4 regions of the Kaistia sp. SLG-1 genome follow, and region 2 is predicted to be linked to each of the others. Evidence: riboswitches for the same ligand, from Rfam matches in the RefSeq annotation. Region 2 holds a riboswitch; each other region holds the start of a gene.
What was found. A riboswitch is a leader RNA that binds a small molecule or an ion and turns the genes downstream of it on or off. The one in region 2 is predicted to bind cobalamin.
Positions count from the first base shown of each region.

Region 1: linked by a shared signal. The riboswitch ahead of metE (5-methyltetrahydropteroyltriglutamate--homocysteine S-methyltransferase) and the one ahead of AC6HZP_RS12630 (CbtB domain-containing protein) in region 2 are both predicted to bind cobalamin.
Region 3: linked by a shared signal. The riboswitch ahead of AC6HZP_RS22770 (ribonucleoside-diphosphate reductase subunit alpha) and the one ahead of AC6HZP_RS12630 (CbtB domain-containing protein) in region 2 are both predicted to bind cobalamin.
Region 4: linked by a shared signal. The riboswitch ahead of AC6HZP_RS14370 (NAD(P)H-dependent oxidoreductase subunit E) and the one ahead of AC6HZP_RS12630 (CbtB domain-containing protein) in region 2 are both predicted to bind cobalamin.

Region 1 covers NZ_AP048544.1:3,196,898-3,204,494, reverse strand. The annotation lists gene AC6HZP_RS14550 (efflux transporter outer membrane subunit) at 1-783, opposite strand, end outside; gene AC6HZP_RS14545 (ArsC family reductase) at 1,075-1,425, shown strand; cobalamin riboswitch at 1,496-1,716, shown strand; gene metE (5-methyltetrahydropteroyltriglutamate--homocysteine S-methyltransferase) at 1,825-4,179, shown strand; gene AC6HZP_RS14535 (heavy metal translocating P-type ATPase) at 4,262-6,094, opposite strand; gene AC6HZP_RS14530 (DUF488 domain-containing protein) at 6,241-6,597, opposite strand; gene AC6HZP_RS14525 (EamA family transporter) at 6,691-7,590, opposite strand.
Region 2 covers NZ_AP048544.1:2,786,095-2,793,691, reverse strand. The annotation lists gene cobN (cobaltochelatase subunit CobN) at 1-842, opposite strand, end outside; gene cobW (cobalamin biosynthesis protein CobW) at 847-1,863, opposite strand; gene cobU (bifunctional adenosylcobinamide kinase/adenosylcobinamide-phosphate guanylyltransferase) at 1,860-2,408, opposite strand; gene AC6HZP_RS12635 (CbtA family protein) at 2,413-3,168, opposite strand; gene AC6HZP_RS12630 (CbtB domain-containing protein) at 3,185-3,391, opposite strand; cobalamin riboswitch at 3,422-3,639, opposite strand; gene AC6HZP_RS12625 (hypothetical protein) at 3,670-3,927, opposite strand; gene AC6HZP_RS12620 (tripartite tricarboxylate transporter permease) at 4,132-5,631, opposite strand; gene AC6HZP_RS12615 (tripartite tricarboxylate transporter TctB family protein) at 5,635-6,111, opposite strand; gene AC6HZP_RS12610 (Bug family tripartite tricarboxylate transporter substrate binding protein) at 6,216-7,193, opposite strand.
Region 3 covers NZ_AP048544.1:4,893,784-4,901,380, reverse strand. The annotation lists gene AC6HZP_RS22780 (alpha-glucosidase/alpha-galactosidase) at 1-327, opposite strand, end outside; gene AC6HZP_RS22775 (AraC family ligand binding domain-containing protein) at 553-1,434, shown strand; cobalamin riboswitch at 1,557-1,765, shown strand; gene AC6HZP_RS22770 (ribonucleoside-diphosphate reductase subunit alpha) at 1,880-4,840, shown strand; gene AC6HZP_RS22765 (ribonucleotide-diphosphate reductase subunit beta) at 5,099-6,220, shown strand; gene AC6HZP_RS22760 (winged helix-turn-helix transcriptional regulator) at 6,240-6,626, opposite strand; gene AC6HZP_RS22755 (SDR family oxidoreductase) at 6,756-7,597, shown strand, end outside.
Region 4 covers NZ_AP048544.1:3,164,054-3,171,650, forward strand. The annotation lists gene AC6HZP_RS14360 (ABC transporter permease) at 1-856, opposite strand, end outside; gene AC6HZP_RS14365 (ABC transporter substrate-binding protein) at 884-2,380, opposite strand; gene AC6HZP_RS14370 (NAD(P)H-dependent oxidoreductase subunit E) at 2,429-3,217, opposite strand; cobalamin riboswitch at 3,336-3,561, opposite strand; gene AC6HZP_RS14375 (hypothetical protein) at 3,782-4,042, shown strand; gene AC6HZP_RS14380 (class I SAM-dependent methyltransferase) at 4,150-4,938, shown strand; gene AC6HZP_RS14385 (acid phosphatase) at 5,028-5,723, opposite strand; gene AC6HZP_RS14390 (alpha/beta hydrolase) at 6,140-7,102, opposite strand; gene AC6HZP_RS14395 (RraA family protein) at 7,089-7,597, opposite strand, start outside.

The sequences.
Region 1 (7,597 bases), 410 kb from region 2:
GGTCTTCATCCGCTCGGCGAGCGCCGAGGGCGGCCGTCCGGTCAGCACGGAGAGGCGGTGCACCGTCTGGGCATAGGCTGTTTCCAGCGAGGGGATGCCGGCTTCCGTGCTGCTCGCCTGGCCGGCGGCCGTCGCGGCGTCGGCGGCGGTGGCGGCGCCCGCCTCGAACTTGTTGCGGGTGATCGCCGCCGTCTGGCGCTGCGACGCGGCGGTGCGCTTCGCCAGCGCGATGCGCGCCTGGTAGCCGCGCGCCGAAACATAGTTGGAGGCGACGTCGCCGATCAGCGTCAGGAGCGTCGCGCGCAGATCTTCCTCGGCCGCGTCCATGCCATAGCGCGCCGCCTCGACGCCGCGCTTGTTGCCGCCGAAGAGATCGAGCTCCCAGCTGGAGTCGAGCCCGGCGCGGAACTGGCTGGAGACGTCGCCGAGGCTCTTGCTCCGCGTCGCCGAGCCGCTGCCATTGACGTCGGGGAAGAGCGCTCCGACGCTCTGGCGGTAGCTGGCGCGCGCCTCGCGCACCTTCGCCTTGGCGTTGGCGACGTCGAGATTGCCGGCGACCGCCTCGTCGATCAGCCCGTCGAGCATGGGATCGCCGAGGCGCTTCCACCACTCCGCGAGCTCCGGCGGCTTCGCGGCCTTCGCCGAGGTGGCGCTTCCCCATTTCGCCGGCAGGCTCAGGGACGGCTTCTCATAGTCCGGGCCGACGACCACGCATCCGCCGAGCGCGGCGCCAAGCGCGACCAGCAGCGCCAGGCGGGGCAGTTTTGCGCGCGCGCCGGCGATCCCGCCCTGTAAAGGTCCGGAGCGCGGCGCGACGGCGATCCCGGCGACCGGAAGCCTTTGAGCGAGCAAGTGTGAATCCATATTAATTATAATGAAGGCTAGCTATATTCGGCGGGCGGACGACAGGTCAACGCCGGCCGGGCAGGGCGCATGGCCGCACACGGATTGCGACCGCTCTTTTGTGCAAGCAGGCTGACTTCCGGTCGATGGCTTCGCGGAGATCACTATGATCCGGGAAGGGAATCGATGGCGCTCCGGACGGGTCGCCAGGCAGGCAAGGAGTGAGACGGCGTGACGGTGACGATCTACGGCATCAAGAACTGCGACACGATGAAGAAGGCCCGGACGTGGCTGGACGAGAAGGGCATCGCCTACGCCTTTCACGACTACAAGGCCGAGGGCATCGACCGGGCGCATCTCGATCGCTGGGTCGGCGAGCTGGGCTGGGAAACCGTGCTGAACCGCGCCGGTACGACGTTCCGCAAGCTCGACGACGCCGACAAGCAGGACCTCGACGCGGCGAAGGCGATTGCGCTGATGCAGGCGCAGCCCTCGATGATCAAGCGTCCGATCCTCGATCTCGGCGACGGCCGCCTGCTGGCCGGCTTCAAGCCGGAGGTCTATGCGGCGGCGTTCCAGTAGCACGCCGTCACGACCGCATGCTGATATAAGGATATCTTTATATCGCGCTTGACGGGCCTCGGGCTGGAGCCTAGGACTGGGGCGTCGTGGTTCTCCGGCCCGCTCTGGCGGCGTCGGAGCTAAGAGGGAATCCGGTGCGTCGCGCTCTGCGTGGCAATGCCGGAGCTGCCCCCGCAACTGTGAGCGGCGAGCCCGGGTCCAATTCTGCCACTGAAGCCGCAAGGCTTCGGGAAGGCCGGACCAGGGCGGAGACCCGCGAGCCAGGAGACCTGCCTCGACCTCATAACGTCCCTGGGCGGGGTGTCCCGGTGGTGCGCCTGCGCCCGCCGGCCCGTCGCCGAGGGGAACTCACGCATGCGTCCGCTCGGCCTTTGCCCCCAAACATTTGGGGTTAAGCCGATGTCTTCTCTCACGCTTCCTGTCAGCACGCTCGGTACGCCGCGGATCGGTCCGCGCCGCGAGCTCAAGACCGCGCTCGAAAGCTACTGGTCCGGCCAGTCGAGCGCCGACGACCTGCTCGCCAGCGCCGCCGGCCTGCGCGCGGCCAATTGGGCGCGCCAGCACGCGCTCGGGATCACGAGCATCCCGTCGAACGATTTCTCGCTCTACGACCATGTCCTCGACACCAGCGTCATGGTCGGCGCCATCCCGGAGATCTACGGCTGGAAGGGCGGCGAGGTGCCGCTCGACACCTATTTCGCCATGGCGCGCGGCAGTGAGGGCCATGCGCCGGATCCCGCCTGCGCCGGCCACCATCATCACGACGCGTCGGGCGTTCCGGCGCTCGAAATGACGAAATGGTTCGACACCAACTATCACTACATGGTGCCAGAGTTCACGAGCGGGCAGCGCTTCACGCTCGCCTCGACCAAGCCGCTCGACGAATTCCTCGAGGCGAAGGCGCTCGGCTACCACACCCGCCCCGTCCTGCTCGGGCCGGTCAGCTATCTGAAGCTCGGCAAAAGCCAGGATCCGACCCTCGATCCGCTGACGGTGCTGCCGGCGCTTCTCCCCGTCTATGTCGAGATCCTGCGCCGCCTGGCCGCCCATGGCGCCGACTGGGTGCAGATCGACGAGCCCTGTCTGGTGCTCGACCTCGATGACGCGACCCGTCAGGCGCTCCGCGTCGCCTATGGCATGTTCGCCTATGCGCAGCCCCGGCTGAAGCTGATGCTGGCGACCTATTTCGGCGCGCTCGGCGACAATCTCGACACCGCCGTCGAACTGCCGGTCGCGGGTCTGCATGTCGATCTCGTCCGCGCGCCGGAGCAGCTGGACGCCGTTCTGGCGAAGGCGCCGAGCGGCCTCGTCCTTTCGCTCGGCGTCATCAACGGCCGCAACATCTGGCGCGCCAATCTCGCGGATCTGCTCGATCGGCTCGAGCCGGTGGTCGCGCGGCGCGGCCTGGATCATGTCCAGATCGCGGCGTCCTGCTCGCTGCTGCACGTACCGATCGACCTGGAGCAGGAAACCGATCTCGATCCCGAGCTGAAGAGCTGGCTCGCCTTCGCCGTCCAGAAGATGGACGAGCTGGCGACGCTCGGCCGGGCGCTGGCCGGCGGACGGGCGAGCGTGGCGCAGGCGATCGGCGCCTCGGCGCTGGCGGCCACGACCCGCGCCACCTCGCCCAAGGTGCACGACGCGGCGGTCGCCGCGCGGACGGCGGCCGTGACCGCCGAACTGGCGCAGCGGGAAAGCGGCTTCGCCAAGCGTCACGCGCTGCAGCAGTCGGTGCTCGACCTGCCGGTTTTCCCAACGACGACGATCGGATCGTTCCCGCAGACGCCGGAGGTCCGCAAGGCGAGGGCGGCGCATGCCAAGGGAGCGCTGGCCCCGGCAGACTATGAGGCCTTCCTGCGCCGGGAGACCGAGGCGGCCATCCGCTGGCAGGAAGAGATTGGGCTCGACGTGCTGGTGCATGGCGAGTTCGAGCGCAACGACATGGTGCAGTATTTCGGCGAGCAGCTCTCAGGCTTCGCCTTCACCAAGTCCGGCTGGGTGCAGAGCTACGGCTCGCGCTATGTCCGGCCGCCGATCCTGTTCGGCGACGTGTCGCGGCCGGAGCCGATGACGGTCGAGTGGTGGCGCTATGCCCAGTCCTGCACGGAGAAGCCGATGAAGGGCATGCTCACCGGCCCGGTGACCATCCTGAACTGGTCCTTCGTGCGTGACGACGTTCCGCGCAGCGTCGCCTGCCGCCAGATCGCGCTCGCCATCCGGGACGAGGTGCAGGATCTCGAAAAGGCCGGCGCGCGGATGATCCAGATCGATGAGGCGGCTCTGCGCGAGGGCCTGCCGCTGCGGCGCGGCGAATGGGGGCACTATCTCGACTGGGCGGTTGAGAGCTTCCGGATCTGCGCCTCCGGCGTCGGCGACGCGACGCAGATCCACACCCATATGTGCTACTCGGAGTTCAACGACATCATCGACGCCATCGCGGCGATGGATGCCGACGTGATCTCGATCGAGACGTCGCGCTCGAAGATGGAGCTGCTCGAAGCCTTCGTCAGCGATCGCTATCCGAACGATATCGGCCCGGGCGTCTACGACATCCATTCGCCGCGCGTGCCGGCGGTGGTGGAGATGACGGAGCTGCTCGACAAGGCGGCCGAGCGCCTGGCGGTCTCGCAGATCTGGGTCAATCCCGACTGCGGCCTCAAGACCCGCAAGTGGGATGAAGTGCGCCCGGCGCTCGTCAACATGGTCGCGGCGGCGAGGGAGCTGCGCTCGCGCTTCGTCGAGGCGGCCGAGTAGCGCCGGCTCAAGCTGGCCGCGCCGGAGAATTATTCCGGTGCGGCCATTTCGGAAAGTTTATTCAGATCAACGCCTTGCGGGCTCAGGCTCGCAAGGCTCTGAGCGCGTTCAGGATCACGGCGACGTCGATCGCTTCCTGCAGCAGCGCCCCCTGCAGCGGCGGCAGATAGCCGAACGCCGCCACGATCATCGCGATCAGCGAGAGGCCGAGGCCGGCGACCACGCTTTGCAGCGCGATGCGTGCCGAGCGATGCGCCACGCCGATCGCGTCGGCGAGGCGATCGATCCGGTCGACCAGCAGCACGACGTCGGCGGTTTCCGACGAAGCGGCGGCGCCGCGCGCGCCCATGGCGACGCCGACATCGGCCGCGGCGAGCGCCGGCGCGTCGTTGACGCCGTCGCCGACCATCATCACCGGGCCGGCCGCGCGGGCGGCGGTGACGACGTCGACCTTGCCCTGCGGCGTCAGATCGGCCTTGAGCTCATCGATCGCCAACCGGCGAGCCACCGGCTCCGCCACGGCGGCGCGGTCGCCGGTGGCGAGAACGATGCGCGCGATGCCGGCCGCGCGCAGGCGCTCTATGACGGTGGCCGCGTCGGCGCGCAGCGGATCGGCCATGACGAGCGTGCCGGCGAGCGTGCCGTCGACGACGACGTCGATCGTCGCCGCGCTGCCGGGAAAGCCCGGCTTCCAGATCCCGGCGCTCGGCTTCAGGTGGCTGCGCGCGAAGGCCGATCCGCCGACGGCGACGACATGGTTGTCAATCGTGCCGACGAGGCCGGCGCCGGCCGTTTCCTGGACGTCGGTCGGTGCCGTCAGCTTCAGCGATCGCGCCTGCGCCGCCTGGATCAGGGCATCCGCCATGACATGCGTCGAAGCCTGGTCGAGCGAGGCGGCGAGCCGGAGGATCTCGTCCGGCTGCCAGCCCGGCGCGGTCCAGATGTCGGAGAGTTCGGCATGGCCGCGCGTCAGCGTGCCGGTCTTGTCGAGCACGGCGATGCGGGCGCGGCCGAGGGCTTCGAGCGCGCCGCCGCCCTTCACCAGCACGCCGAGCTTCGCCGCGCGCGAAATGCCGGAAATGATCGCGACCGGGACGGCGAGGATCAGCGGGCAGGGCGTCGCCACGACCAGCACGGCGAGGGCGCGGATCGGGTCGCCGGTCCAGATCCAGGCACCGCCGGCGAGAGCGAGCGTCAGCGCGAGGAACCACAGCGCATAGCGATCGGCCATGCGGACCGCCGGGGCGCGGGTCCTCTCGGCCTCTTCGACGAGGCGGACGATCGCCGCATAGGCGCTTTCGGCCGCCGGACGAAGTGCGATAAGATCGAAGGGTGCGCCGATCGCCGTCGTGCCGCTCAGGGCCTCGTCGTCGCGCTGGAGCGTGACGGGGAGGGATTCGCCGGTCAGCGCCGAGGTGTCGATGACGGCGCTTTCGCTGGCGACGGTGCCGTCGACCGGAAGCACCTCGCCCTGTCGGATCAGCAGCCGATCGCCGGGCGTCACGTCCTCGATCGGCACTTCCTCAAGGCCGTCGGCGGTGTGCAGCATCACCGTGCGCGCGACCCGGCCGAGCAGGGCCATCATCTCGCGGCGGGCGCGGCGCTCGGCATAGTTCTCCAGATATTGTCCGCCGGCATACATCAGCGCGACGACATTGCCGGCGAGCGGCTCGCCGAAGACGAGCGCGGCCAGCATCGAAAGCGCCGCGATGATGTCGAGGCCGGCGTCGCCTCGCCGCAGCGAAGTGGCGATCTGGACCAGCAGGCTCAGCAGCACCGGGAACGTGGCAAGGCCCCAGACGAAGGACGCCGACCCGCGGCCACCAATGAGATAGAGCAGGATGCCGGCGGTCAATCCGCCGAGAGCCACGGCGAGCAGCGCAATGTTGCTGGACCAGATCGGGCTGCGCTGCATGTCTCGGTCGTTTCCCATCCGGAGCGGAATGCTCGGTTGCCGCCGACGCTGCCGCGCCGGGGCCGACTCTGGCGTGCAGGTCGATCGCCGGCACACCAGCTCATTTCTTCCGCGTTGTCGATGGGCGGCGGGGCGACTGCGCCGCTTTATGGAGCGTGCTTCGCCGCCTCCAGCACGTCTTTCAGGATGACGGCCTGATTGTGCGTCTCGTCCTTTGCGCCGAAGAGCAGGGTGACCGTATGGCCGGCGCATCTTTCGCGCAGCGCCGCGACGGCGTCCGGCATCTGCGCGAGCTCGGCGCGGTAGCGCGTCTCGAACTCGTCCCAGTTCGCCACTTCATGGTGAAACCATTTTCGCAATGCGTCGGACGGCGCGAGATCCCGAGCCCAGAGATCGAGCGCGGCATCCTTCTTCTTGATGCCGCGCGGCCACAGGCGGTCGACGAGCACGCGCAGCCCGTCCGTGGGCGAGGGGGGATCGTAGATGCGCTTCAGACGGATCATCGGGCGATCATCGGGCTTCGCCAGCGCTTCGTCCAGCGTCCTCCAGCCATGTGCCTTGGCGCGATCTCTTCGCGCGACCCGGCATCCGCGTTGCTAGCCTTTCGCCGCGCCCTGCGTCCCGAGCGAACTCCGCTCGCCGGGCGCCGCCGCCTGCTGCGCCCGCTGGCCGAACCAGATGCTGGCGAGCACGATGGCCATGCCGAGCATCTGCGCCGGGCTCAGCGTCTGGCCGAGCCACCACCAGCCGAGAACGACCGCCGTCAGCGGGCTCAGGAAGCCGAGCGGCGATACGGTGGCCGGGCCGAGCCGCGCGATACCACGGAACCAGAGGATATAGGTCAAAGCCGCGCCGATCAGGCCGAGATAGGCGAGGCCCGCCAGATTGGCGCCGGTGAGCGGCGGCAGGGCCGGCTCGAACCAGAGCGCCACGGGCAGGAGGAGCAGGCCGCCGGCCGTCAACTGCCAGGCGGTAAAGGCGAGGGGCGAGACGGGCGGCTGCCATTTGCGGGTCAGCACGGTTCCGAACGCCATCGAGAGCGCGCCGGCGAGGCCGGCCGCGATGCCGATCGGATCGAGCGCGGCGTGCGGCGTCAGGATCAACAGCGCGACGCCGCCAATGCCGACGATGGCGGCGACGATCGCGGCGAGGCGCAGCGTCGTTCCAAGCAGGAGGCGGGCGAGCAGGATGACGATGAGCGGCTGGATCGCGCCGACCGTCGCGGCGACGCCGCCGGGCAGACGGTAGGCCGAGACGAACAGCATCGCCCAGAAGATCGAGAAGTTGAGGGCGCCGAGAACCAGCACGCGCGACCACCAGATCCCGCGCGGCAGCTTGCGGACGACGAGCAGGAGCAGCAATCCGGCCGGCAGCGCCCGCAGCACGGCGACGGTGAGCGGATAGCCGGGCGGCAGCAGCTCGGTCGTCACCAGATAGGTGCTGCCCCAGATCGCCGGCGCGATCGCGGTCAGGAGGAGGTCGAGATTGCGGTGCATTTGGGGG
Region 2 (7,597 bases):
CGGTCGAGCACGGTCGGTTCATGCGCCCGACCGGGACGCGAAATCGCAAAGGCGGTGGCGTTGAGGACAATCGCAGGCTTCAGATCCTCAAAAGCTCTGTCGACGAAGGCCGCCGCTTCCTCGTTCTTCAGGCTGGAGGCGAAGATCGCCACCGTGGCGATGCCCTCGCGATCGAGCGCTTCCACCATCGCGTCGATCGGCTCGGTCGAGCCGCCGGGAATGACCGAGCGGTAGAAGGTGAGGAACGCCACCGGCCGGCCGGCATCCTCGGGCCGCAGCGCCTCCGTGACGACACCCTCGCCCGGACGGTAGAAGCCGACCTCGGGAAGCACCTGCGGCTCCGGCGGCGCTTCGCCCCCGCCGACGACATGGCGCGCATAGGCGAGCGCGCGGCCGATATTGATCGCGCCGCCTTCGGCGGAATAGCGCCACAGCCGATGCGCGATCTCGGGCGCGACGGTCGAATAGGCCTCGAGCGCCGGATCCCAGCGATCCTCGCCGGGCACGACGGCGATCTCAGGTCCGCCGGCGCGGGAGAGCGCGCGGATCGCCTCCAGCCCATAGGGCCAGTAGCCGACGCCGCCCATCATGCGGATGAAGACGAGCTTTGCCTGCGCGACCGTCTTCTCGAGATAGAGATCGACCGAATAGGGATGCGTCAGCTGCATCAGATTGGCGAGGCGCAGCGACGGCCCTTCCGGCGTCGATGCGAAGGCCGCCGCGAAGGCGGCGAGCTCCGTATCGGCGGCCGACAGGATGACGATGTCGCCGGGCGACTGGTCGAGATCGACGGCGCTGCCGCCATCGTCGATCCGCTCCATCTCTCCGGCGACGAGATGCATGATCTTAGCCCGCGAAATGCGCGGCGATGGCGGCGCGGTCGAGCCCGCGCTCGCCGATCACGACGAGACGGCCGGCATTGCCGCCCGGCGCGAAATAGGTGTCGACGCGCGGGCCGACCGCCTGCACGACGGCGGGCGCCGCCTTGCCGGCGACAGCCGCCCTGCCCTTGATGCGCAGCACGTTCGCTTCCGCCATGGCGGCGCGGACGCGCGACGCCAGCGCCTCGATCGAGGCCTGCTCGGCGACATCGACGATGAAGGTGTCGAAATCGTCGTGGTCGTGCTCCTCGCCTTCGAGGTCGTGATGGCTTTTGCGCTCGAAAGCGTCGTCCTCGGCCGCCGCGCCGACGCCGAGCAGGATCTCGGCCGGTAGGCCGCTCGCGGTCGCGTGAACCACGCGCGCTTCCTTGCGGGCATCGCGGGCGACGATCTCTGCGACTTCCTCAAGCTGCTTCGCGTCGACGAGGTCCGTCTTCGAGAAGACGATCAGATCGGCGCAGGAGAGCTGGTCCTCGAACAGTTCCTCGATCGGATCCTCGTGATCGAGCGAGTCGTCGGCGGCGCGCTGGGCAGCCACGGCCTCTTCGTCATGCGCGAAGCGGCCGGCGGCGACCGCCTCGGCGTCGACGACGGTGATGACGCCGTCGATGGTGACGCGGTGGCGAACCGACGGCCAGGTGAAGGCGCGGACCAATGGTTGCGGCAGCGCCAGGCCCGAGGTCTCGATGACGATGTGATCCGGCGCGTTCTCGCGCGCCAGCAGCGCCTCGATGGTCGGCAGGAAGTCGTCGGCGACGGTGCAGCAGATGCAGCCATTGGTGAGCTCGACGATGCTGTCGGGCTTGCAATCGTCGACGCCGCAATCGGAGAGCAGCGAGCCGTCAAAGCCCATGTCGCCGAACTCGTTGACGATGAGCGCGATGCGGCGCCCCTTCGCGTCGGCGATCAGGTTGCGGATCAGCGTCGTCTTGCCGGCTCCGAGGAAGCCGGTGACGATGGTGGCGGGAATGCGGGCGGTCACAGGGCGAACTCCGTATCGGGATTGGGTTTCAGCCGCAGCGGCAGGCCGGCGGCGACGAGGAAGACGGTTTCGACGGCGGCGGCGATCGTCTGGTTCAGCCGCCCCTGCTCGTCGGCGAAGCGGCGGGCGAGCGCATTCATCGGCACGATGCCGGAGCCGACCTCGTTCGAGACGAGGACGACCGGCCCGCGCGCGCCGCGAAGCGCGTCGGCGAGGCGCGCGGCCTCGGCCGGGATGTCGCGCTCGGCCTCCATCAGATTGGAGAGCCAGAGCGTCAGGCAATCGACGAGGAGCACGCGGCCGGGATCGGCGAGCGCGGCGACGCGGTCGGTCAGCTCCAGCGGTTCCTCGACCGTGGTCCAGTCGCCGCCACGCCGCTCGCGATGCGTCGAGATCCGCGCCTGCATTTCAGCATCGCGGATCTCGGCGGTGGCGAGATAGGTGGCGGGAAGACGGGTGCGGATCACGATCGCCTCGGCGAAGCGGCTCTTGCCGGAGCGGGCGCCGCCGAGGATCAGCGCCGTGCGGGGCGCGGGGGCGGTCACGGTGTCATGCGGCCCGTGCGAGACGCTGGTAGAGCCAGCCGGAGAACAGACCGGACAGCACCCAGAGCAGCGCGCTGACGACCAGCGATGCCGCGACGAATTCCCCGCCGAGGCCGGCCGGATAGGACGCCTCCAGCGTCGGCGGCACGGGCGCGCCGATCACATGCGGCAGGACGCCGAGGACGAGGCCGGCGACCTTCAGCAGCCAGGACTGGCTGAAGACGATCAGCGCGAGGCCGATGGCCGAGGCGGCGGCGGTGGAGAGCCACCAGACCTGGCGCGAGGTGATCTCGGCGGCGGCAGTGCCCGGAAGCTCCGGCGACAGGCCGAGCGAGGGCAGCAGCGAGGCGGCGAAGAAGCCGGCGACGCCCCAGAGCACGCCGGTGCGGGCGTCGATCTGTCCGCCGCGGATCGACATCAGGCCGAGCAGAACGGCCGAGACGCCGACGCCGACCAGGAGATTGGCGAGGAAGGTATAGGCGGAACGCTCGAAGCCGTCGGCAGGCGACCACGCGTCTTCGTCGTGCTCATGTGCCGGAGCGGCGGCCTCGACTGCGGCCGGAGCCGCAGCAGTCTCGCCCGCATGCGCCTCGTTCGCCGCATGCTCATGCGGCACGGCGGCGGCAGTGGCCGGCTCGGCGTTTTCGAATGTTTCGGCGTGCAGGATCAGCGGCTCGGTGGTGACGGCCTGCACGACGGAAAGGGCAACGCCCACGGCAAGCCCTGCGCCGAAGGCGCTCAGGATGATCGTCTTGAACATGTGGATCCCTCAGGCGTCAGTGGCAGGGCAAGCCGAGGGAATGCCGTGTGTCATGCGTCGCGTTGTGGATCAGGCTCGGCGCGGCGAAGCCGGTGCCGACGAACAGGACGAGGCCGAAGGCGATCGCGAACAGCGCCGGCACGATGCGCGCGGCGGCGTCGGTCTCCGTGCCGCCGACGGCAATCGAGGTCGCCTGGGCAGCGGTCTTCGAGAAATTGGTCATAGCGTCTCCTTAGCCGTCCCACCGACGGCTTGCTGGTATGAGGCGCTGGCTGGTCTCCTGGCTTGCGGGTCGCTGCTTCCTCGACGCCTTCCCGGTTTCCCAGTGGCCATCGCGAGGTCGCTCGCCGCTCACAGTTGCGGGGGCAGCTCCGGACTTGGAATCCCGCTAGGGGTCCTTCCGTACCGAATTCCCATTTCATCCCCCTGAGCCTGTGGCCCATCGGGGGAACCGACGCGAAATCACGCTAGATTGAATGCACTGGAAGCGCAAGCTGGCGCTCATTTGGCCGAGGGCGCGGCCTTGTTGCGAAACCGCGCCCAACGGCGCAGAAGCGCCACTTCCGTCTGCCGGCGCAGGCGCCGCACGCGCGGGAAATCATGGGACAGGACGATCAGCCCGATCGGCAGCATCCAGAATCCGAGCACGGGCAGGAAGCCGAGGGCGCCGCCGACCACGAATCCGCTCCCCACCGCGACGCGCGCGGTGCGGCTCCTGGGCAGGGAAATCGTCTTCTTGCCGAGGCGAATGGAAGGCATGCGACCGGCGTCTCCGCTTGGTTCGAGCTGGTTTCTTCGTCCTTGCGACGGCGCGGTCCCCAGTGACGCGGACGCTCCATCCCTCGTTCTTATGTGGAGGAAGGAGGCGGGATTGCAACGCATGGCGGAGCCACACCCCGCCTCGAAACGGCTTCCGCCGGCCCGAGAGCCGGCGGAAATCCTTGTGTGGCGACGGCCTCGGGCTCAGGCCGTGACCGTCCTCTTTTTCCGCCGGCGCAGCAGCAGCATCGCCAGCGGCACCAGCCATATGGCGATGGTGAAGACGCCGAGGCCGCCCGCGATCGGCCGCTCGAAGAAGTGCAGGAAGTTGCCGTCGCCCTTGATCATCGAGGTGATGAAGTTCTGCTCCAGCATCGGCCCCAGCACCATGCCGAGAATGGCCGGCGCGATCGGGATGTCGTTCTCCTCCATGAAGAAGCCGATGATGCCGAAGATCAGCATCATGACGACGCCGGCCATCGAATTGTTGATGGCGAAGGCGCCGACGATGCAGAAGATCAGGATGATCGGCATCAGCATCGTGGTCGGGATCGACAGGATCGGCCGCGCGCCCTTGATGGCCAGCCAGCCGAGCGGCAGCATGATCAGGTTGGCCAGGATGAACACCATGAAGATGGCGTAGATCGACTGCGGGTCGTTGATGAAGATCGTCGGGCCGGGATTGATGCCCTTGATGTAGAGCACGCCGATGACGATGGCGGTGATCGAGTCGCCCGGAATGCCGAAGACGAGCGCCGGGATCCAGGCGCCGCTGACGGCGGAATTGTTCGAGGCGCCCGCCTCGACCAGGCCCTCGACATGGCCCTTGCCGAACTTTTCCTTCTGCTTCGAGAAGCGCTTGGAGATCGCGTAGGAGATCCAGGCGGCGATGTCGGCGCCGGCGCCGGGCAGGATGCCGAGCGCGGTGCCGGTGATGCTGCCGCGCGCCGTCTGCACCGGGTACTTCTTCAGGTTCAGCCATTGCGTCCTGAAGATGCCCTGGCCGTCGGAGCGCGGGATCTTCTGGCGCGGGATCGTCGCGGTCACGGAACGCAGGATTTCGGACACCGCGAACAGGCCGATCATCGCCGGGATGAACTGGATGCCGGCCATCAGCTCGAGATTGCCGAAGGAGAAGCGCGGCTCGCCCGAGGGGTTCTCCATGCCGATGGTGGCGATGAAGAGCCCGAACAGCAGCGAGATCAGCCCTCGCGTCGGCGAGCTCGGCGTCACGAAGACGGCGCAGGAGAGGCCGAGCAGCACCAGCCAGAAATATTCCTCCGAGCTGAAGCGGAGCGCCACCTCGGCCAGCGCCGGCGCCAGTGTCATCAGCACGATCGAGCCGAACAGCCCGCCGATGGCCGAGAAGACGAGCGCCGCGCCGAGCGCCTCGTCGCCGCGTCCGGAATGGGTCATCTTGTAGGCGTCGTCGACATAGGCGGCGTTGGCGGGCGTGCCGGGCATGCGCAGGAGTGCCGCCGGAATATCCCCGGCGAAGATCGCCATCGCGGTCGCGGTGACGATCGCCGCGATCGCCGGCACCGGCTCCATGAAGAAGGTCATCGGCACCAGCAGAGCAGTCGCCATGGTGGCGGTCAGGCCCGGAATGGCGCCGACCAGCATGCCGAACACGGCGGATGCCAGGATGACGCCGAGGACATAGGGCTGGAAGACGAGGGCCGCGGCCTGTTCAAAGATCAGCATGCGTCACCCCAGGAACGAGAGAAATTCGGTGCGCGGCAGCGGCACCATGAGCATGCGCGAGAAGCCGTAATAGACCGCGAGCGTCGTCAATGCGCCGGCGAGAACCGCGGTCAGCGGGCGCGTGCGCAAGAGCAGCATCAGCGCCGTCAGGGCGAGGAAGCTGGTCGGGATGAAGCCGAGCGCGTCGGCGAACAGGATGTAGAAGACGATCACGGCGAGAGAGGCCAGTGCCGAGAGCGCCAGCCGCGGCTTGCGGACCCAGTCGGCGAGATGCGGCTTCAACATGCGCGGCAGATGGCGGAGGCTGGTCGCGATCATAAAGCCGCCGAGCAGGATGGCGCACCAGCCGATCAGCCGCGGCATGGTGCCGGCGCCATAGGCCTGGCCGGGCAGCGCCACGAAATGGGCGGAGACGAAGAGAAGGACGATGCCGCCAAGCGCGGTCAACACGCCCAGATGGAGTTCACTGAGTTTGATCATGGTCTGATCTTGGCCGTTCCGTGCGAGACCGGGGGCACGGCGCGGCCGACGGAATTCATCCGTGGCCGCGCCGCAGGCATGGGACCGGAGAGGCTGCCGGCCGCCTATTTGGCGAGGCCGGCCTCCTTCATGATCGCGCCGAGCGTCGCGTCGTCCTCGCCGACGATGCGCGTCGTCTCCGCGCCGTCGGCCCAGCGCATGCCGAAGCCGCGCTCGTTCATGAACTTCTGGTATTCGGGGCTGTTGTAGGCCTTCTCGAGCGCGGCGCCGAGCTTGGCCGCGACGTCTTCCGGCAGCCCCTTCGGACCGGCGACCGTGCGCCAGACCGCCAGCGTCCAGTCGGATTCGACCGATTCCTTCAGCGTCGGCACATCCGGGAATAGCGCCTGCCGCTCCGGCGACATCGAGCCGAGCGGGGTGACGCGCTTGGCGTCGATCATCGAGCGGCCCTCGGCGAGCGAGGTCGGCACCAGATTGACGCCGCCGGCGACCATGTCGGTGATCCCGGGGGCGGCGCCCTGGCTCGGCACCCAGGTGACGTGGTCCGGCTTCAGCCCGTGCGACATCATCCAGCCGGCGAGGCCGAGATGCCAGATGCCGCCCTGCCCGGTTCCGGACGCCTTGAAGGTGCCGGCCGGCTTCTCCTTGATGGCGGCGAGCAGGTCGGGAAGCGTCTGGTATTCGGAGCTGGCCGAAACCATCACGCCGCCTGGATCGGCATTGACCATGGCGAGGAAGTCGAAGTCCTTGTAGGTCAGGTCCGTCAGGCCCTGCCAGTGCATCATGTCGATCTCGATCGTCACGATGCCGATCGTGTAGCCGTCCGGCTTGGCGGTCGCGATGGCGCTGTGGCCGACGACGCCGGAGCCGCCCGTGCGATTGACGACATTGACCGGGACGCCCAGCTCCTGCTGCAGCAGCGTGCCGATGATGCGGGCGACTGCGTCCGTGCCGCCGCCGGCGCCCCAGGGCACGATCAGCTGGATCGGCCGCTCGGGATAGGACGACTGCGCGAAGGCGGGCCCGGCGACGGCGACGGAAGCGAGTGCCATCGCGGTGCAAAGAAGCGTACGTCTCAGCATGGTGTCCTCCCAGAATGCTGACAATATCGTACCAATACGACCGAGCCTCCCCGCTGCGACCGTTGGCAAATCTGACCCCTTGCCGGGATTAGTATGGAAACTATTTCGGTCGATGGATTGTCTGTCAACGCAAAGATCGTATTACCGAACCGAAGTGCACGATGTCATGCGGAGGCGGCATCAATTCCTTCAGCGATATGCTGACAATTTCGATCGACGGGCACGGATATGCTGTGGTGCAGCATAAAGTGTTCGATCCAATGTTCGGACGCACGGAGCCGCCTTGCGGCGTCCGGGGGCGGACATGCTGAATCGCGGCCGGCAGGGTGACGCCGGGCGATGCGGGCTGGGACGAATAAGGATCGAGGGGGCGCAACGCAGGCCCGAAAACAATCAAGGGGCCG
Region 3 (7,597 bases), 2.1 Mb from region 2:
GACGCACTGGTCGACGCCGTATTTCAGCGGGATGCGGATGTCGTCGGCATAGGCCTCGAGGCCGCCGACGCGGACGCAGCTGATGACATAGCGCGCGCCGGCGAGCGCCTCGCGCCGGTTCGTCGTCGCGGTGATCTTCGTCGGCAGCTTGTTGGCCTCGACCACGCGATCGAGGATCTGCCGCACCATGGCGAGATTGTGCTCGCTGATGTCGGTCAGCGCGAACTCGACCTCGCGCAGTTCCGGCACCGAGAGAATGTCGGAGACCAGCTTCTTGGTGAAGCCGACGCTGCCGGCGCCGATGATGGCAATCCTGAAACTAGACATGGCGTTTGCGGGGTTCCTCGGGGGCGGTCGTCGCGCTGGCGGCGCGGGTCCTGGCGCATTCCGGACGGGTACGCCGCATCGGGGCAATTCCACGGTTCCGGGCGGGAAACGGCAGCTTTGGGTGGTATTGGCTCATCCGGCTGCTCTTTTTCGATCGCTTATTCGCTCTGCGCGAGGCTAGTATGCGCGAGGATTCACGGCGTTCCAGAGAGAATTTGTGCTTTCATGGGTAATTCTGTGCTCGGCAAACTGGCCGCGAGAGCGCCGGTCATGCGCACCGTCTCGCTGCCGCGCGGCCGGCATCGCCTGCACACCATGCCGACCAGCACGGGCTACGAGATCCGCACCGATCAGAGTTATGTCTGGGACGGCCGCAAGCGCGGCCAGACGCCGTTCACGGTGCTGCAGCACACGGTTTCCGGCGTCGGCCGGCTGCGCTACGAGCGGCGCGACTACCGGCTGACGGCGGGCGAGACCATGCTCGTCCTGGTGCCGCACAGCCATCGCTACTCGGTCGAGGCCGGCGACCGCTGGGAATTCTTCTGGATCTCGATGAACGGGCAGGAGGCGCTTCGCATCCATCGCTCGATCCTCTCCGCGACCGGGCCGGTGCTCCGGCTGCGTCCCGAGACGATCGAGCATCTCGCCGATTGCAGTTTGCGCCTGATCGACGGCGGCGAGACGCCGGGCGCGGCCTCGGCCATCGCCTATGAGGCGGCGATGGCGCTCTATGACGACGTGTTCGGGCCGCATGGCGATTCGCGCGTCGATGGCGGCGCCATCCAGCGCGTCGTCGACCACATCCTCGCCAATCTCGACCGGCCGCTCCCGGTGCAGCAGCTGGCCGAGATCTCCGGGCTGAGCCGGGCGCATTTCTCGCGCCTGTTCACGGCGAGCGAGGGCATGCCGCCGGCCGAGTTCGTGCTGCAGGAGCGGATGCGCCGCGCGGCGCGGCTGCTCGCCGGCCAGCCGGAGCTCTCGATCAAGGCGGTGGCCGTGCTGGCGGGCTTCGACGATCCCAATTATTTCGCCAAGGTGTACCGCCGCTTCTTCGGCACCAGCCCGACCGAGTTCCGCACCACCGGCATGTATGCGAGCGCAGGCTGAGAGCGGCGGCGCGGAATTTCCACAGTTGCGATTTGGCCGCGCCGCTTTGGAATTCGCGGCGGGCGCCGATTCGCAATCCCTGTCAACAACAACTATATATTGACGTCTAGGGCGCGAAAGCGTCTACATCTGCGTGTCGAGGTGCCTTGAGTCGTGTGGCTTGGGGCTAAGAGGGAATCCGGGGCGTCGTTTCGCGGCGTAACCGGAGCTGCCCCCGCAACTGTAAGCGGCGAGTTTCCGTCCGGAGAGACCACTGGGGCCGAGAGGTGCCGGGAAGGTGGACGGAGCGACGACCCGTGAGCCAGGAAACCTGCCCCGACAGCATTGAAACGTCCTCGGGCGGGGTGTCCCGGTGGAGCGCTGGATCGTGTGCGGCCCTTTTCCGGGGCCGTTCGTCCTGTTCGCTTCCGCTCGGCCTTTGCTCCCAACATTTGGGCTGAAGCCGATGTCTCTTGTTCTCGATTCCGATCGCAGCGCGCCGGCCGCTCCGGCCAATGGTAGCCCCGCGCCCAAGACGGCCGCCGCGCCGAAGACGGCCAAGGCCGCCGCGCCGGCCTTCCACGTCATTCGCCGCAACGGCTCGCTGTCCGATTTCGACGCCGCCAAGATCACCGTCGCGCTGACCAAGGCGTTTCTCGCCGTCGAGGGCAACAGCGCCGCCGCGTCGCGCCGCGTGCACGAGATCGTCAGCGACCTGACCGACCAGATCGTCGCGGCGCTGACCCGCCGCGCCGGCGCCGATCGCGTGCTGCATATCGAGGACGTGCAGGACCAGGTTGAGCTGGCGCTGATGCGCGGCGAGCACCACAAAATCGCCCGCGCCTATGTGCTCTATCGCGAGGAGCGCGCCCGCGCCCGCCGCGCCGCCGCCGAGGCGACCGTTCCCGCCGCCCCCGTCGTGCAGGCCGCCCTCCAGGTGCGCGGCGCCGACGGCGTTCTGCGCCCGCTCGACGAGGCGCGCCTGAAGCTCGTCATCGACGAAGCCTGCGCCGGTCTCGCCGATGTCGACGCGAGCGCGATCCTCGCCGAGACGCGCCGCAATCTCTATGACGGCATCTCGCCGGCCGAGTTGTCGCTCGCCCCCGTCATGGCGGCGCGCACGCTGGTCGAGAGCGAGCCGAACTACGCCTTCGTCAGCGCCCGCCTGCTGCTCGACATGCTGCGCGCCGAAGCGCTCTCCTTCGTGCATGGCACGGCGATCCAGTCGACCCAAAGCGAGATGGCGACGCGCTATGCCGAGTATTTCCCGGCTTTCGTCCGCGCCGGCATCGAGCATGAGCTGGTCGATCCCGAGCTCGGCCGCTACGACCTCGTCCGGCTCGCCGCGGCGCTGAAGCCGGAGCGGGATCTGAACTTCCAGTTCCTCGGCCTGCAGACCCTCTACGACCGCTATTTCCTGCAGACCGGCGGCACCCGCATCGAGCTGCCGCAGGCCTTCTTCATGCGCGTCGCCATGGGCCTGGCGCTGCGCGAGATCGACCGCGAGACGCGGGCGATCGAGTTCTACGACCTGCTCTCGTCCTTCGACTTCATGGCGTCGACGCCGACGCTGTTCAATTCCGGCACGCTGCGCGCCCAGCTCTCGTCCTGCTTCCTGACGACGGTGCCGGACGATCTCGACGGCATCTTCAAGTCGGTGAAGGACAATGCGCTGCTGGCGAAATATTCCGGCGGCCTCGGCAATGACTGGACCCGCGTGCGCGGCCTCGGCGCTCATATCAAGGGCACGAATGGCGAGAGCCAGGGCGTCGTGCCGTTCCTGAAGGTGGCGAACGACACCGCGATCGCCGTCAACCAGGGCGGCAAGCGCAAGGGCGCCGTCTGCGCCTATCTCGAGACCTGGCACGTCGACATCGAGGAGTTCCTCGATCTCCGCAAGAACACGGGCGACGACCGCCGCCGCACGCATGACATGAACACGGCCAACTGGGTGCCGGACCTGTTCATGCAGCGCGTCGCCGAGGACGGCGTCTGGACGCTGTTCTCGCCGGACGAGGTGCCGGATCTGCACGATCTCTACGGCCCCGAGTTCAAGCTCGCCTACGAGGCCTATGAGGCGCGCGCCGTGCGCGGCGAGCTGCGCGTGTCGCGCCAGGTCCGCGCCACCGATCTCTGGCGCCGCATGCTGACCATGCTGTTCGAGACCGGGCATCCGTGGATCACCTTCAAGGATCCCTGCAACATCCGTTCGCCGCAGCGCCATGCCGGCGTCGTGCATTCGTCCAACCTCTGCACCGAGATCACGCTCAACACCTCGAATGACGAGGTCGCGGTCTGCAATCTCGGCTCGATCAACCTCGCCCATCACGTCGATGCGGAAGGGCTTGATCTCGACCGTCTGGCGCGCACCGTGCAGACGGCGATGCGGATGCTCGACAACGTCATCGACATCAATTTCTACACGATCCCCGAGGCGCGCCGCTCCAACCTGCGTCACCGCCCGGTCGGCCTCGGCCTGATGGGCTTCCAGGACGCGCTGCAGGCACTGCGCATTCCCTATGCCTCGGAAGCCGCCGTCCGCTTCGCCGACGAGAGCATGGAGGCGATCTCCTTCCACGCCATCTCGGCCTCGACCGACCTCGCCGCCGAGCGTGGCCGCTATCCGAGCTTCGACGGCTCGCTGTGGTCGCAGGGCATCCTGCCGATCGACTCGGTGGAGCTGCTGGCCGAGGCCCGTGGCGGCCTCGATCTCGACCGCTCGACCGTGCTCGACTGGGAAGGCCTGCGCGAGCGGGTGAAGACAGTCGGCATGCGCAACTCGAACACCATGGCGATCGCGCCGACGGCGACGATCTCCAACATCTGCGGCGTCGCGCAGTCGATCGAGCCGGCCTACCAGAACCTCTACGTCAAATCGAACATGTCGGGCGACTTCACCGTCGTGAACGCCGCACTGGTGCACGACCTCAAGGCCCGCGGCCTCTGGGACGAGGTGATGGTCTCGGACCTGAAGTACTTCGACGGCAGCATCGGCCCGATCGATCGCATCCCGGACGATCTGAAGGCGCTCTATGCGACCGCCTTCGAGATCGATAGCGCCTGGCTGATCGAGGCGGCGGCGCGGCGGCAGAAGTGGATCGACCAGGCGCAGTCGCTCAACCTCTACATCGCCAATCCCTCGGGCAAGAAGCTCGACACGCTCTACCGGCTCGCCTGGCAGCGCGGCCTGAAGACGACCTATTACCTGCGTTCGCGCTCGGCGACGCATGTCGAGAAGTCGACGCTGAAGGGCACGGACGGCAAGCTCAACGCCGTTTCGGCTGTCATCGCCACGGCGCCGGCGGCCGCGCCGATCGTCGTGCCGGCCGCGATCAAGCCGGCCCCGCAGCCGATCGCCATCCCGATCGGCGAAGCCTGGGGCCAGGCGTGCTCGATCGACGATCCCGACTGCGAAGCCTGCCAGTAAGGCGAGGGCGTCCGAGCCCTCCCATGCGGGAGGGCTCAAGTCGCCGGGTGTTGGGACGGAGTTGCGGCAATGGTCTTCACCTCTCCCATGGGGAGAGGTCGGCCCGCCAGGGCCGGGTGAGGGGATCCGTCCTCTCCGGAGATGCCTCAACCCCTCACCCGCCGGCTTCGCCGTCGACCTCTCCCCATGGGAGAGGTGAAGAAGAATCCCTTGGTCGCTTCCTTTGGAAGACGCCATCCGAATTTCAAGGAGTTGACCATGCTCGATTGGTCCGAATCCAACGCCGCCGCGCCGAAGGTCCCTGTCGGCGGTGATGTTTCCGCCGGCGACGCCACCGGCCTCGGCGCGATCGACCGCGCCGGCGGTCGCGTCTCCGTCGACGACAAGGCGATGATCAATTGCCGCGCCGACGTGAACCAGCTGCTGCCGCTCAAATATCGCTGGGCGTGGGAGAAGTACCTCGCCGGCTGCAACAATCACTGGATGCCGACCGAGGTCTCGATGCAGGCCGACATCGCGCTCTGGAAGTCGAAGGACGGGCTGACCGAGGACGAGCGCCGCGCCATCAAGCGCAATCTCGGCTTCTTCGCCGCTTCAGAGTCGCTCGTCGCCAACAACATCGTGCTGGCGATCTACCGCCACCTGACCAATCCGGAATGCCGGCAGTATCTGCTCCGCCAGGCGTTCGAGGAGGCGGTGCACACGCACACCTTCCAGTACATCGTCGAGAGCCTCGGCCTCGACGAGGGCGAGCTCTTCAACATGTACCGGGAAGTGCCGTCGATCACCGACAAGGCGGCCTGGGCGCTGAAGCACACCCAGCATCTCGACGACCCGGACTTCAAGACAGGCACGCCCGAGACCGACCAGGCGTTTTTGCGCGATCTCGTCGCCTTCTACGTCATCTTCGAGGGCATGTGGTTCTACACCGGCTTCGCGCAGATCCTGTCGCTCGGCCGCCGCAACAAGATGGTCGGCATCGCCGAGCAGTACCAGTACATCCTGCGCGACGAGTCGATTCACCTGAACTTCGGCATCGACGTCATCAATCAGATCAAGGCGGAAAACCCGCATCTCTGGACGGCTTCGTTCCAGGACGAGCTGCGTTCGATGATCCGCGAGGCGGCGGAGCTCGAGGCTTCTTATGGGCGGGATACGATGCCGCGCGGCTTCCTCGGCCTGAACGCGGCGCTCTGCGAGAGCTACATGCACTTCATCGCCAACCGCCGCTGCGCCCAGCTCGGCCTCGCCGCCGTGTTCCCGGAGACGGAGAATCCGTTCCCGTGGATGTCGGAGGCGATGGATCTCAAGAAGGAAAAGAACTTCTTCGAGACGCGCGTGATCGAATACCAGAATGGCGGCGCGCTCGCCTGGGATTGAGTTCCCTCTGGCGCGGCGGTCAGCGCAACTCGGCCGCCGCGTCGTAGGATTTCTGGGCCGTCAGCACGGCCTCGATATTGCGCTCGGCCCAATGGGTGAGCGCCGCGACCGTCTCGGTCAGGGTATGACCGAGGGGCGTCAGCGCATATTCGACCGTCACCGGCACGGTCGCGAAGACGGTCCGCGTCACCAGGCCGTCGCGCTCCAGCCGCTTCAGCGTCTGCGACAGCACCTTCTGCGAAATTCCCTTGATGTCCCGGCGGATGTGGTTGAACCGCATCGGCCCGCCGTTCAGGTGGTCGAGGATCAGCACGGCCCATTTGTCGGCGATCCGGTCCAGCACGAGCCGGGTCGGACAACGGTCCTCATAGACGTCGTAGACGCGTCGCAGCGTTGTCGTTTCCATCGCTTTGCCCTGCCTCCGGGTTTCTCCGAGGGAACCATGTGAGCTGAAAGTGCTCTCTTTTGCCCCCTCCCTCCGGCAAGTATGTATCCAATTGCAACATGGTTTCCAAATGAAACTGGGAGAATCGAGATGACGGGCAAGACGACAGGCAAGATTCTGGTGCTGGGCGCGACCGGCAATGTCGGGCTGCCGCTGGTGAAGGCGCTGCTGGCGAAGGGCGAGGCCGTCAAGGCCGCGTCGCGCTCCGGCCGGCCGCTGGAGGGCGCCGAGGGCGTCGTGTTCGACTACACGGATCCCGCGACCTTCGGACCCGCCTTCGACGGCGTCGACCGCGCCTATGTGCTGCTGCCCGCCGGTCAGGTGGCGGCGAAGGAACTGCTGCTTCCCGTCGTCGAGGCGGCGGTCGCGCGCGGCGTAAAGATCGTCTTCCAGAGCGTGTTCGGCGCCGAGGCGGATGATGCCATTCCCTATCGCCAGGTCGAGATCGCGATCGAGAAATCCGGCGTGCCCTATGTCATCCTGCGGCCGAACTGGTTTTCGGATAATTTCCATACCTACTGGAAGGTCGGCGTCGCTCACGGCCAGGTCGCGGTTCCGGCCGCCGACGGCAAGACGAGCTTCGTCGACGTGCGCGACGTCGCCGAAAGCGCGGCGGCGGCGCTGACGACGGATCGCTTCGATGGCCGGGCGTTCAATCTGACGGGGCCGGAAGGGCTCGATTACGCCGATGCGACGCGCATCCTCGCCGGCGTGCTCGGCAAGCCGGTTGCCTACAAGGCGATCGACGACGAGGCGTTCGTCTCGCTCGTCACCGGGGCGGGCGTCGCGGAAGACTATGCCCGCCTTCTGGCGGCGATCTTCTATCCCGTGCGCGAGGGCTGGGCCGCCGTCGTCACCGGCGACGTCGAGACGCTGACCGGCTCTGCGCCGCGCTCCGTCGAGGCCTATGCACGCGACAATCTGGCGGCCCT
Region 4 (7,597 bases), 380 kb from region 2:
GCCAGAGCGCGACGACCATCACATAGGCCTGCAGCACCGGATAGTCGCGCGCCGCGATGCTCTCGACGAGGAACTGGCCGATGCCCGGCAGACCGAACAGCACCTCGAGTGCCGCCGTGCTGCCGACCGCCCAGCTCGCCTCGGCGCGGAAGGCCGAGAGCAGCGCATAGAGGGCGTGGGAATGGCCATGCCGCCAGAGCGCGGCGCCGCGGCCGAGCCCTTTGGCAAGCGCGGTGCGGAAGAAGGGCTGCGTGCTGACCTCGATCAGATCGCGCCGGTAGACACGGGAGAGAACGGCAAGCGAATGCAGCGCGATCAGCGCGATCGGCAGGATCAGCCCGGTCCAGTCCCGTGTGAACGGACGGATCCAGCGGAGCTGCACGCCGAGCACGAAGAGCAGGATCAGTCCGAGCCAGATCGACGGCACCGCCTGGGCGAGCACCGCCAGTCCCCGGGTCGCGCGGTCGACGAGGCCGCGTGGCCAAAGCGCCGCCAGGAAGCCGAGCGGCACGGCGGCGACGAGCGCGATCGCAAGGCCCGAAAAGGCGATCGAGAGCGTCAGCGGCAGGCGACGGGCAAACTCCTGAAACACGGGCTCGCCAGTGCGGAAGGAGATGCCCCAGTCGCCGCCGACGAAACGCAGCGCCCATGCGCCATAGCGCTCTAGGAAGGGCCGGTCGAGGCCCCATTGCGCGCGCAGCCCGGCGACCAGATCGCCGTCGAGGGGAAGGTTCCAGGCCCGGATCGCGATGGCGACCGGATCGGACGGCATCGCGGAAATGATGGCGAACGCCAGCAGCGAGATCGCCAGCAGGCTGGCGATCGTCCTGAACGCGATCCGGGCCGGAAGGGTCATGAAGGCGCCGCCACCATGATGGGATCGTCACTTGGCCTCGCCGATATCGGCGCGCAGCACGTGATAGTCCGAACCCCAGGGCTCGTAGCCGGCGAGCGCCTTGGAGAGGCCGACATGCCAGACCGGCGAGACCAGGAACGTGACGGGCGCGTCCTCGAACAGCTTGGCTTGGGCTGCCGCCGCGATCGCCGCCCGCTTGGCCGGGTCGGTCTCGTTGGCGAAGCCGTCGAGGATCGCGTCGAACGCGGGATCGGCATAGCCGGAGAAGTTGAGGCCGGCGCCAGTCCGGAACGTGCTGTTCAGGAAGAAGGCGGGATCGCCGGTCGGCGCCGTGTGCTGGGCCCACAGGAAGATATCGAAATCACCGGAGCCGGCGACCTCGTTGGAATTCTCGACGATCCGCGTCTCGACCTCGATGCCGAGCGCCGCGAGCTGCGCCTTGACCACCGGCAGCATGGCGACGAGATCTGGCCGCTGCGGATAGGCAAGCACCGCGAGCTTGAGGGCGGCGCCGTCCTTGCTGCGCTTGCCATCCGCGCCGGCGACCCAGCCGGCCTCTGTCAGAAGCTCGGCTGCCCTGGCGACGTCGGTCGTCCGGGGTTCCTTGGCCGCGAACGGGAAATAGGGCGCATAAGCGCCGGTCGCCGGCAGTCCGCCATGGATCGCCAGCACCAGCTGGTCCCGGTCTAGTGCGAGGTCGATGGCGCGGCGCACCGCGGCGTCGGCGAGCGCCGGTTTGCGGGTGTTGAGATAGGCGAGATACTGATAGCCGACGGGGAAATCCTTGATCGTCAGCTCCGGGTTGGCCTTGAGCCGGGAAATGCTCTCCGACGGCAGGCCGAAGGCGAGGTCGAGTTCGCCGGCCTCGAAGGCGAGTGTCATCGCCTGGCTGTCGGCGAACTTGCGGTAGGAGACCGGGCTGCGCTTGTCGGCGCCGTCGAAATGCGGGTTCGGCTCCAGCTCGATCTCGGCATCGGGCCGGAACGTCTTCACCGCATAGGGACCGCTGAAGGTCGCCGTGCCGTCTTCCTTCAGATGGTAGATGACGAGCGGCCATTCGGCGAACAGCGCCTGGATCAGCGCCACCGGCTTTTCCGTCGTCACCTTCAGCGTCAGCGGATCGACCGCCTCGAAGCGCAGCGTGCCGCCGGTCGCCAGCGCCGCCTTGTTGTTGGCCATCGTATGAGCGAGCCCGGCGCCGACCGTCTCCGCCGAAACCGCCGTGCCGTCCGAGAAATGCCGGCCGGGCTTCAGCTTCACCAGCCAGGTGAGTTCATCGGCCCGCTCGGCGCTCTCGGCGAGCTCCGGCACCAGCACGCCGTCCTTGTCGACCGCGAACAGCGTCTCGCCGACGCCATGGCTGGTGAGCGCCCAGCCATTCGGGCCCTTGGCGGGATCGAGCCCGGAGGTGATGAAGGAAGCGCCGACGCGAAGCGTCTCGGCGGCCGAGGCGGGCACGGAAAGCGCCGATGCCGAGGCAAGCAGCGCGGCGGAGACGCACAGGGCGCGAAGCATGGTCTTCATGCGGTTTGGTCTCTCTGATGGAGGGAGGAAAAGGAATGCCGGCGGCGTTCAGCCGCGCAGCCTTTGCTTGCGCCCGGTCGGCGCATAGGCGAGCGCCGGGACGATCCGGCCGGCGAGGAGATGCTCGTCGATGATCTTGTCGACGCCGCTCTCGGTGACGCCGCCGTAATAGGTGCCTTCGGGAAAGACCTGCAGGACGGGAGCGAGGTTGCAGGGGCCGAGACAGGTCGATTTCGCCGTCATGACGCCGTCGCCGACGGTCCGGAGCTTGCGGCGCTCCTGCTCGTTGCGGAGATGGCCCCAGATGACGTCGGCGCCGGCCGCGTTGCACGGACCGCCCTGGCAGACCAGGACGCGGCGCTTCTGCGCCGGCACCAGCGAGGCATCCGGCAGCGGCCTTTCCGGAAGGGCGACGGGCGGCCGCGCGGCGCTCGCCTCAATCAGCTCGTCGACCAGGCCGCCGAGCGCCGGCGCTTCCTCGGGCGGCGCCGCGATCCGGATCACCGGCCAGGCGTCGCCATCTTCGGCGAGCCAGCGCTGCAGCGTCCGCCCGAGCCAGGCGTGGAAGCTCGGCTCCAGCGGGATGAGCAAGGGAACGATGACGATCTCGGCGAAACCGTCGCGCCGGAGCGACAGCATGACGTCGCGCAGCGTCGGCGTCCCCTGCTCGGAGAAGGCGAAGACGACATGCTCGCTTGCTCCCCGCTGGCTCTGGATGCGCGCGGCGAGCCGTTGCATTTCCCGCATCGGCGCCGCCGCGAAGGCGGATTTCGCCAGCAGCACGACGGCGCGGGCCGGCGGCCCGGCCTCCGGCCGAGCAGCTTGAATAGAGGACATGTTTCCGACTCCCCGGCGGAACGGGCGAGAGGCCGGAAAAGACCGCATGAATGGGGAATCCGGGCGGAATGCGCCCGTCACGACCAGCCAAACGTTCCCTGTGGACACCCCGCCCAAGGACATTGCACCGGTCAGGGCAGGTCTCCTGGCTCGCGGGTCGATGCCGTCGCTGCCTGTCTTCCCGGCGATCTCTCGCCAGTGACGTAGAATGGCAGCGCGGCTCACCGCTTACAGTTGCGGGGGCAGCTCCGGCCTTGCCTCGGTCCTGGACCGATCGGGCGCACCGGGTTCCCTCTTAGCTCTCTGCCTTGCGGTCAGAGAGAACCTTGACCGGCGCCGAACCTAGCGAGGACGACGCCCAAGTCAACCGGGTGGACCGCGCTATGGCGCCTGCACGGAGGCGTTGCAGTGAGCGAACGCGACACCTCCCTGAATGGCGACGGGCATGACCTTTGGGACACACTCGCGGAGGTTTCGGGAGGTTTTTCCCGGCTGGACCGCATTCGCCGCACACAGCTATGACCGACTCAGCTAAGCATCGTCTCAGCGTTAAGGAGACGTTAAGTGTTTGATTCGGCGGTCTACTACGTCCAGCCCAATGAAGACCGGGGCTTTGCCATCATGAGCCAGACAGGCTCGCTCATCGGCGCCTTCTCGTCGCATGACGTGGCGCTTTCCATGGCCAAACACCTCGGCAATTCCGCCGCCGAACTCGGCATGGCGGCGCGCGTCTTCGAGCGCTCGGACGACGCGCATGAGACGCTGGTGTTCGAACGCTGGCCGATCCGCCTGGCCGACCTCCCCTGGGACGCCGTCACCGACTGAACCGCCCGCTACGCGGGATCGCGCACTACCCCCTGCCCCGCCGGCTTGACAGCCACGCGCCGATCTGGTGAATGGCGCGCCCGCAGCGAGCAGGAGGCGCCTCTTCCATGGACATCTCGACCGTCGCCGCGCATTGGGAAGCCAATGCCGAAGCCTGGACCCGCCAGTCGCGCGCCGGCTATGACGTCTACCGCGACGCGCTCAACACGCCGGCCTTCCTCGCCATGCTACCGCCGATCGCGGGCCTCGACGGTCTCGACATCGGCTGTGGCGAGGGTTCCAACACGCGCCAGCTCGCCGGCCTCGGCGCGCGCATGACGGCGATCGACATCGCGCCGACCTTCGTCCGCCATGCGCGCGAGAGCGAGGCGGCCGATCCGCGCGGCATCGACTATCGCGTCGGCGACGGCATGGCCCTGCCCTTCGCGGAAGCGCGCTTCGACTTCGCCACCGCCTTCATGTCGCTGATGGACATGCCGAACCAGTCGGCCGTTCTCGGCGAGGCGCGCCGCGTGCTGCGGCCGGGCGGCTTCCTGCAGTTCTCGATCCTGCATCCCTGCTTCGTGCCGCCGCGCCGGCGCAACATCCGCGACGCGACGGGCGAGCCCGTCGCCGTCGAGGTCGCCGATTATTTCGAGACGATCGACGGCAAGGTCGAGAGCTGGTGGTTCTCCTCGCTCCCCGCCGCCGAGCGCGCCAAGGTCGAGCCCTTCCACGTCCCGCGCTTCCACCGGACGCTGAGCCAATGGGTCGAGATGGTCGTCGGCGCCGGCCTCGTCATCGAGGCGTTCGGCGAGCCGCGCGCGAGCGTCGACGCAGCGGCGGCCGAGCCCATCATCGCCGACACCCGCGTCGCGCCGATCTTCCTGCACATAAGGGCACGAAAGCCGGGTTGAGGCAGGGCGCCGATCTGGTGAATGGCGCGCCCAGATGAAGAAAGGGGCGCCCTTGGGCGCCCCTTGACTGGGTGAGGGCCGAAAGCCGTTTACATGCCGAGATCGGCACGAAGTTCCGCCCTGGCCTCCTCATAGGCCTTCTCGAAATCGGCATCGTGTTGCAACTGGATGGCGATAACCGCCCCGGAGATGCGCCCCATCTCGATGTCGGACGGGTAGTGAATCCCCGCCACGACCCGGTTGTGGCCGTACTCCCAGGCGCGTGCCATGATCTCAGCGCGCTTCTCCGGAACCATGTCGGACAGGATGATGCCCATCATCGTTCCAACGGTCGTGTGACCCGACGGCCAGGAGCCGGAGGTCGTCGGCTTGACGATGGGCTTGACGAGATCGCTGAGCATATGGGGGCGCGGACGCTTCCAGACATCCTTGGCCGGATCAACGACCGCGCCTTCCGTCGCCGCAACGCGCTCGAAGAAGGCATCGACCTTCGGCAGGGCGTCCTTGGTGAATTTCGGCCCCATGACGTCAGCGAAGCGCCAGACATTCTCTTCGGCATCCGCCTTGGCGCGCGCCTCCATGTCCGGTGTGCGCGTCACCTGCAGTCTCAGCACTTCGGCGATTTCAGCCTTGGTCTCCGCTGAATCGTTGGCCGGCGGAGGCGGCAGGATCATCGTCAAATCGACGTCCTTGGCGGTGAGGAAAGGCTTGGCGTCCTCGGCATTCGCGGCAGTGCCGACAACGAGAAGGAGGAAAAGCCCGGCGAAGGGGGCAAGTTTCTTCATGGAGGCTGGATCCTGACAGAGAAAGCAAGCAAGGCGCCGATCCTCGTTCGGCATGATAACAAGCCAATGACAGTCCCTGTGGTGGGCGCGTAGGCCGGAGTGACGCCGCGAGCTGGGTGCTCGCGTGAGCGAAGCCTCGAAAGAGGATCCAGCAGAGCACCCCGGCTTGCGGCGAGGTTGGCGGGATCAAAGCGCGCCCGGGACCCTCCTTCGAGGCCCGGCTTCGCCGGGCACCTCAGGATGATGGTTGAGTCCTGGCACTGCGGTTCGAGAGCCTGTTGTGACGCGTGCTCTGAGGGAGCCCTTACGGCCCATTTCTCCGCTCAGCCATCATCCTGAGGTGCTTCGCGTGAGCGAGGCCTCGAAGGAGGGTCCAGCAGGGCCCCCCGGCTTGCGGGTTGGTGAGTCTGGCGCGCTCAGCCGACCCTCTCCATCCATTCCGCCACCGCCTCATAGGCGGCGATCGTCCCCGGCGGCGGGGTCGGCACGCCGATGAAGCCGTGGTTGACGCCCTGGACATGCCTATAGGTCACGGCCACGCCGGCCGTGGCGAGGCGGGCGGCGAAGAGCGCGCCGTCCTGCGCCAGCACGTCATAGGCGGCCGTCACGATCAGCGTCGGCGGCAGGCCGGCGAGATCAGCGAGGTCGGCCGCGAGCGGCGAGCAGCGCGGATCGTTCCATTGGTCGGGATCCGGCGCGTAGAGCCCACGGAACCACAGCATGTCGGCCGTCGAGAGGCCGACGCTGCCGTCGCCGAAGGCGCGATAGGATTCGCCGACGCCGATAGCCGTCATGTCGGTCACCGGATAGAAGGCGATCAGGCCGGCCGGCTGCCGCCCGCGCTCGCCGATGCCCGGAAGCACGGCGGCGATCGCCAGCGTCGCGCCGGCGCTGTCGCCCGCGACGAAGACGCGGTCGGGATCGGCGCCGAGCCCCTCCGCCCGCGCCGAGAGATCGGCGAGCGCCGCGTCGGCGTCGTCGGGCGCGGCCGGAAAGGGATGCTCGGGCGCGAGGCGATAATTGACCGAAACGACGATCGCGCCGGTCGCGATGGCGAGCCGGCGGGCGTTGCGGTCATGCGTGTCGTAGCTGCCGAGCACGAAGCCGCCGCCATGGAAATAGACGATCAGCGGCGCCGCGGCGCTGACGCCAGGCCGATAGAGCCGCGCATGCAGCGGCCCCGCCGCGCCGGCGACCTCGATCGCCTCGACCACGACCACTTCCGGCATGCGGGACGGATTGGCCTGCATCTCCTCGAACATCGCCTTCGCCACGTCGGGCCCGACGTCGGGAAAGGCCGGCCGGGCGCGGCGCGCCTTGACACCCTCGACGAGCAGCGAATGCAGCGGTTCCGTCGGGGTCAGGTCAGAATTTGCCATATTTCAGATAGGCCTCTTGTGGGTCCGTGCCCGCGAGGATCGCGGTGCGTACGCGGTTTTCCGTGGCGATCGCCGTCTCCGCCCGCTCGACTACCTCGCCGAGATGTTCGGCCGGAATGCGGACCAGCCCGTCGCGATCGCCGAGGAAATAGTCGCCCGGACGGATCGCGATGCCGCCGATCTCGATCGGCACCTCGGTCGCCACGGGCAGCCAGTGTCCGACGATATCACGCGGGGTGAAACCACGGCACCAGGTCTGGAAGCCCATCTCCAACAGGAAATTCACGTCGCGGGCGTAACCGTCGACGATGCAGCCGCGCACGCCCTTGTTCTTCAGCGTCTCGGCCGAGAGCTCGCCCATATGCGCGACGATCCGGTCGTTCGGCTGCGACACCCAGATCGAGCCGGAAGGCGCCTTGGAGAGGAGCCCCGTCCAGGCGAGCAGGGTCTGGTGGCCGTCGGCATGGGGATCGGCCCGCCCCTCGATGGTGAAGG